DNA from 3 places in the Bacillus sp. DX3.1 genome. Region 1 is predicted to be linked to each of the others. Evidence: riboswitches for the same ligand, from Rfam matches in the RefSeq annotation. Region 1 holds a riboswitch; each other region holds the start of a gene.
The links. Region 1 has a riboswitch for S-adenosylmethionine ahead of mtnK (S-methyl-5-thioribose kinase). Riboswitches for the same ligand answer to the same signal wherever they lie in the genome.
Positions count from the first base shown of each region.

Region 1 (2,273 bases):
AGCGGAAGCTGTGATAAGATACAACACTACCCTTATTGGCATACAAAATTATTACAAATATGCTACCAAAATATACATTGATTTGACAGAGATTTGCTACACTCTTCTCAAATCCATCAAAAACAGACTTAGGGAGAATAGTAAGAAAATTTGTTTCAGTGAAACTCCTAAGAATTTTCAAAAGCGAGCCAAAGGCATTCTGCCTAATACCAAAATATATTCGGTTTGTAACATACCGTTACTCCCTATCACTGGTATGCACCATAAAAACCCATGGAATTTCTCTCAAAGTATTTGTAACTACACGGTTAAGGGAAGAAGTAAAATCCATGAAAATCTTAAAGCCATACCTCGGGACGTTCTTAAACAAGTTATGACTACCTATTCAAAAAATAGGAGCATCGAATATAACGACAATAGGATATCTAAATATGTCGCTCAATATGGAAAATGTTACGTAATTGGTGATGTTATTGGAATTGACAGAGTACATTGTCACCACGTAGTTCCCCTTAACAAGGGAGGAACGGATACTTACAGTAATCTAGTCATTGTTGACTCATTCGTCCATAAATTAATTCACATGACCGACATAGTGAAGATAAAACACGTGCTTCTCTCGCTTAATTTTAACGAAAAATCACTAAACAAATTAAATAAACTTCGTACTAAGTCTGAAAACGAACCGATTACAATCTAGAATAACTTATAGTGTCAGTTGGAAACGATGGAACGCCGTATGATGGGAAACTATCGTGTACGGTGTGATGTGGGGGAAAAGGTGTAGATAACTTCAAAGCCTTACCTATCACAATAAATTGTAGCGGAAGCAGATGAAACAGAATCTATTTTGCATGGTGCACTGGACTTAGAAAAAATCAATGAAGTACGAAAAGGAATTCCTGTCTTTGTTGATCGCCGTCCAGATCTATACAAATAAAGTGAAATTTTGATCAGGGGGCTTTTACGGAAAAAATGTTGACAAGTGATTTTTATTCTTGTTATAGTCTTCATCAGAAACTTGAAAATTCAAATATTGCAACTCTTATCAAGAGCAGGTGGAGGGATTTGGCCCGATGAAACCCAGCAACCGACCGTAATACCATTGTGAAATGGGGCGCGTATGCGCCATTAAGGCACGGTGCTAATTCCAGCAGAAAGGAAAGCTTTCTGACAGATAAGAGGGGAGAAGATAAACTTCAAACCTCTTTCGTCGTTAAAAGGGGTTTTTCTTATGATGAAAAACCCTGAGATTTAAAAAGGAGGGAGAAGAAGATGGGATATCAATCATTAACAGAAGAAACAGCAATCCAATATGTAAAAGAGCATGGGTACTTTGAAAAAGGTGCAAAGGTGACTTGTCATGAAATTGGGGATGGAAATTTAAATTATGTGTTCCGTCTTCATGATGGGGAGCACGGTATCATTGTAAAACAGGCTCTTCCATATGCAAAAGTTGTTGGAGAAAGTTGGCCACTTTCATTAGGACGGGCGACAATTGAAAATCAAGCGCTACAGATTTTCGGGAAATATGTGCCTGAATATGCACCGAAAGTATATGGTCATGATGAAACGCTAGCTGTGACGGTAATGGAGGATTTATCGAATCTTACAATTACCCGTAAAGGATTGATAGAGGGTGAGGATTATCCGCTTTTATCACAACATATTGGTCGTTTTTTAGCATATGTCCTTTTTTACACTTCAGATTTTGGGCTGCAATCAGAAGAAAAGAGAGTACTAGATGGTCAGTTTGTGAATCCTGATCTATGTAAAATAACGGAAGATCTTGTGTTTACAGATCCATTTGCAAATTCTGCTACAAATGATTACGAAGAAGCACTGCAACCAGTCCTAGATGAACTTTGGTGTGATAAAAAACTAAAATTACAGGCAGCGCAGTGTAAATATAAATTCTTAACGAGAAAAGAAACGTTAATTCATGGAGATTTACATACAGGAAGTATTTTTTCTTCTCCATCAGAAACGAAGGTGATTGATCCGGAGTTTGCAACATTTGGGCCGCTTGGATTTGATCTTGGACAATTTATTGCGAATTTGTTGCTAAATGCGCTGTCACGAGAAGAAGAGAAAAGAAATATACTATTCTATCATATAGAAAAAACGTGGAGTAATTTTGTAGAAACCTTTACAAAACTATGGGTATTAGAAGGCGTAGAATCATATACGAAAGAGAAACAGTGGTTAGCAATTGTACTGCAAAATATTTTTGCTGATGCAGTTGGATTTGCTGGTTGTGAAATCATTCGCCG
Region 1 is NZ_CP128153.1:3,763,448-3,765,720, reverse strand. It holds gene ltrA (group II intron reverse transcriptase/maturase) at 1-700, shown strand, start outside; SAM riboswitch class I at 1,043-1,184, shown strand; gene mtnK (S-methyl-5-thioribose kinase) at 1,276-2,273, shown strand, end outside.

Region 2 (2,273 bases), 1.3 Mb from region 1:
GTATGTACCGAAGTACTTCTGTGATAATCCGATAAGAACACCACCGATTATTGTTACACAAATTGTGTAATAAGGTGGTAATGTAAATTCTTTGGGTAAATATTCCCAAATGAAGTGAATTCCAGCATTGGTGACAACTAAAAATAACCAGACTGTAGCACCAACTATAGAACCTAGAAACATACCATATATGATGAGTAAGTAGTGCATACCTCTCCTAATGGCCATTCTTTATGCCTCCTTTATGTTATATTCTATTATGAAAAAGTTAGAGATTATGATACGAAAATAATTGGATAACTAATTCAATATGCATATTATCTTTGTAAGAGAATTACTTATTCAAAATATATTATAAAAATCAGCATTATTATTTTATGAAGCCCTGAAACATTCGTAATTGTAATCGTGTTTTTGTATATATTTTGACAACATTTGTATAAAGTGTAGCATTGTTAAATATATTATGTTGATAGTTACTATGATTAGATATAACTCTTTAATTTTACATAGTAAGTAAGGTTTTTAAAAGGTATTCTTTTTCTTTAGATAGAGCCATTTTCTTTGGTTTTTTAAATTTAAATTTTAGGAATAAATAATTAAACTGTTAATAAAATCTTTTGGAAAAATTCAGAAAAAAATAATTGACAGTAGGAAAATATTGCTATAAAATCAACGGTAATTGAATAGTCTTATCAAGAAAAGGTGGAGGGACAGGCCCTATGAAACCTTGGCAACAGCCGATTAGCGGAATTGTGCCAAATCCTGCAGGTAGTACCCTGACAGATAAGAAAGATAAAATCAGAGCGTGTTTTCAAACTGCTTCTTTCTTGTTCGGGAAAGAAGCAGTTTTTTTATTTTCATAAAGTGAAACTATTATCAATAGATTGAGGATGAATACTCAATCTATTGATGGAAGGCGTTAATTCTTGACTCTTAGAGTGAGAGAGAAGAAAGGAGATTAAAAAATGGGAGAATCATGGGGAAAAGGAACAATTTGTGTGCAAGGTGGCTATACACCAAAGAATGGTGAACCTCGCGTCCTGCCGCTATATCAAAGCACGACGTACAAATATGATACGTCGGATGATTTAGCCGCGCTCTTTAATTTAGAGGCAGAGGGCTATATTTATACGCGTATTGGTAATCCGACACTGGCAGCATTTGAACAGAAGCTAACAGAGTTAGAGGGCGGTGTTGGAGCTGTTGCAACAGCATCTGGTCAAGCTGCAATTATGCTTGCAGTTTTAAATATTTGTGGCAGTGGTGACCACCTGCTCTGTTCTTCAACAGTTTATGGGGGAACAGTTAATTTATTTGGAGTAAGTCTACGTAAGCTTGGAATTGATGTGACATTCTTTAATTCGAACCAGACTGCTGATGAAATTGTGGCGCTCGCAAATGATAAAACAAAATTAATTTATGCTGAGTCACTTGGAAATCCAGCGATGAATGTTATAAATTTTGAAGAGTTTGCAGCGGCAGCAAAAGAGCTGGAAATACCGTTTATCGTCGATAATACATTGGCAACGCCATATTTGTGCCAAGCGTTTGAACATGGGGCGAATATTGTTGTTCATTCTACAACGAAATATATCGATGGTCATGCAAGCTCATTAGGCGGAATTGTTATTGATGGTGGAAATTTTGATTGGACAAATGGAAAGTTCCCAGAGCTTGTGGAACCAGACCCAAGCTATCACGGTGTCAGTTATGTACAAAAATTTGGGCAGGCGGCATATATTGTAAAAGCTCGTGTGCAATTATTAAGAGACTATGGAAACTGTATGAGCCCGTTCAATGCGTATATGAGCAATATCGGTTTAGAAACATTGCATTTACGAATGGAGCGTCATAGTGAAAATGCGCTCGCAGTGGCGCAGTGGCTTGCTAATCATGAACGAATTGAATGGGTGAATTATCCAGGACTGAAAAGTAATGAGAATTATTCACGAGCACAAAAATATTTGCCAAAAGGTGCAAGTGGGGTGTTAACGTTTGGCGTTAAAGGTGGTTTACAGGCTGCCAAAGATTTCATTGCAAACGTTAAATTGGCAACCTTAGTGACGCACGTAGCAGATGCAAGAACATGTGTCATTCATCCAGCAAGTACAACGCACAGACAATTAACAGAAGAAGAGCGGCGTTTAGCTGGTGTTACATCTGATTTAGTCCGTTTATCGGTCGGTATAGAAGATGCATCTGATATTATTGCAGATTTACAAGAAGCATTAGTTGGAGGCAAAACACATGCCGATCATTGTTGATAAAGA
Region 2 is NZ_CP128153.1:5,092,593-5,094,865, reverse strand. It holds gene QRE67_RS25535 (chloride channel protein) at 1-228, opposite strand, end outside; SAM riboswitch class I at 690-793, shown strand; gene QRE67_RS25530 (bifunctional O-acetylhomoserine aminocarboxypropyltransferase/cysteine synthase) at 969-2,267, shown strand; gene metA (homoserine O-acetyltransferase MetA) at 2,251-2,273, shown strand, end outside.
Region 2: linked by a shared signal. The riboswitch ahead of QRE67_RS25530 (bifunctional O-acetylhomoserine aminocarboxypropyltransferase/cysteine synthase) and the one ahead of mtnK (S-methyl-5-thioribose kinase) in region 1 are both predicted to bind S-adenosylmethionine.

Region 3 (2,273 bases), 200 kb from region 1:
AGGTGCCTCCATATAAGTCTTCTGATACGATAAGCTCATCACCAGAACGGAACAGTGAAAGAACGAGAAGAACAGCTGCCATTCCAGAACTACAGGCATATCCCTGCTTACCTTGTTCTAAATCAGTGATGGCATGCTCTAATAGAAGACGTGTTGGATTTCCTGTTCTTGAATAGTCAAAGCCAGTGGATTTTCCAATTCCTTCATGCCGATATGCGGTTGAAAAGTAAACAGGTGGATTAACTGTTCCAGTTGTTTTTTCACTCCGGTTTCCAATTTGGGCAAGTTTTGTTTCGATTGTTGACATGTATAATTCCTCCTTATATAAAGTTAGACTTTCATCAGTGGGGCTGTATTCCTCATGGATGATTAGCCCTCATCAATCGGGCTTTAACGAGCAGTTTATCCGCCACCTAACTGCTTTGATTTAGGTGGGATATTACTGCCCGTTAGTGGGGAAAAAATAAAAAAAGCCTTCTAAGAAGAAGGCTTTTATGCGAATATAGTCTTCTTCTTATCTGTCAAATCTTTTCACAATTTGCTGGAATTAGCACCTTATTAACGGTCACGTTAATGGTTGCTGAGGTGTCAACGGGCCAGTCCCTCTACCTCTCTAGATAAGAATATTTTGTATGAAATTTTATTATGTTTTTAACTTTACAATAAAAGTTATGAGAATTGCAACTTTATTTTAAATAATTTTTATTTTCTCTCTATAATTATTGACTTTTATTTTCTCTCATGCTAAATTTATGAGAAAATTAACAAAGATTGTTAAAAGGTACACGTATTTCCTTTTAGTTACATAATTAAATAATAAAGACGAACTCTTATTGAGAGCGGTGGAGGGAAAAGGCCCTGTGAAACCCGGCAACCTTCAAACAGAATGTTTGAAACGGTGCTAATACCTGCAAAACAACTTGTTTTGCATGATAAGAGGAGGATTAATGATGTCCCCCTCTTCAAGGCGAAGAGGGGGTTTTTATATTGATAGAAAAGAGGGAGACAGGTGAAATTACTAGATTTATTGTCAAAAGGAATTGTTATCGGTGATGGAGCAGTCGGGACATTGTTACATTCTCATGGTTTGCAAAGTAGTTTTGAAGAGTTAAATCTTTCTGATCCAGATCGTATTATATCAATTCACAAACAATATGTGGCTGCTGGTGCGGATATCATTCAAACAAATACGTATGGTGCAAATGAAGCTAAACTGCGCATGTATGGTTTGGAGAACCAGGTTGTCAAAATTAATAAGGAAGCGGTTAAACTTGCAAAATCGGCAGTGACAGATAGAAATGCAATTTTAGGGACAATTGGTGGGATGAAGCATATTGGAGCGGTTACAACGACTGATATGGAACGTGAGTTTATGCTACTTGAGCAAGCGGGTGCCTTGCTTGAGGGAGAGGTTGATGGACTGTTATTAGAAACATTTTATGATGAGTTTGAATTGCTGCATGCTGTTAAAGTGTTGCGGAAACAAACAACCATTCCAATTATTGCACAGCTTGCTCTTCATGAAGCTGGTACAACACAAAACGGCAATGATGTAAATAAAATGTTAGCTCAGCTTCTAGACCACGGAGCAAATGTTGTTGGGCTAAACTGTCAATTAGGGCCGCTTCATATGACGGAAGCTTTCAAAATGATATCGATTCCGAAAAAAGGTTATTTGTCAGCTTATCCAAATGCAGGTCTTCCAAACTATGTAGAAGGGCGTTATGTATATGAAGGAAGTCCAGCGTATTTTGAAGAGATGACACCAAAGTTTATTGAGCAAGGTATCCGTTTGTTGGGAGGGTGTTGTGGAACAACACCCGCACATATCCAGGGGATGAAACGTGCTCTTGAAAATGTAATACCCGTTACAGAAAAGCAGGTTGTCCAGCGGCCACAAGTGATTCATACGCAAACGAAACGCGCTGGTAATCATGTTACGCTTGCCGAGAAAGCGAAGAAACAAACGACGGTTATCGTTGAATTAGATCCACCAAAAACACTGGATACACAACGCTTTTTTGAAGGAGCAAGAGCATTAAAAAGAGCTGGGGCAGACGCTGTTACATTAGCGGATAATTCTTTAGCATCACCGCGCATTTCTAATATGGCCATGGGCGCATTATTAACGAAACATAATATCCCCGTGCTGACGCACTTAACATGCCGGGATCATAATGTAATTGGTCTGCAGTCTCATTTACTTGGGTTGTCTGCATTAGGTATGGAAGAAGTGTTGGCTTTAACAGGTGATCCAGCACGCGTCGGTGATT
Region 3 is NZ_CP128153.1:3,965,532-3,967,804, reverse strand. It holds gene QRE67_RS19895 (methionine biosynthesis PLP-dependent protein) at 1-307, opposite strand, end outside; SAM riboswitch class I at 512-624, opposite strand; SAM riboswitch class I at 828-939, shown strand; gene QRE67_RS19890 (bifunctional homocysteine S-methyltransferase/methylenetetrahydrofolate reductase) at 1,010-2,273, shown strand, end outside.
Region 3: linked by a shared signal. The riboswitch ahead of QRE67_RS19890 (bifunctional homocysteine S-methyltransferase/methylenetetrahydrofolate reductase) and the one ahead of mtnK (S-methyl-5-thioribose kinase) in region 1 are both predicted to bind S-adenosylmethionine.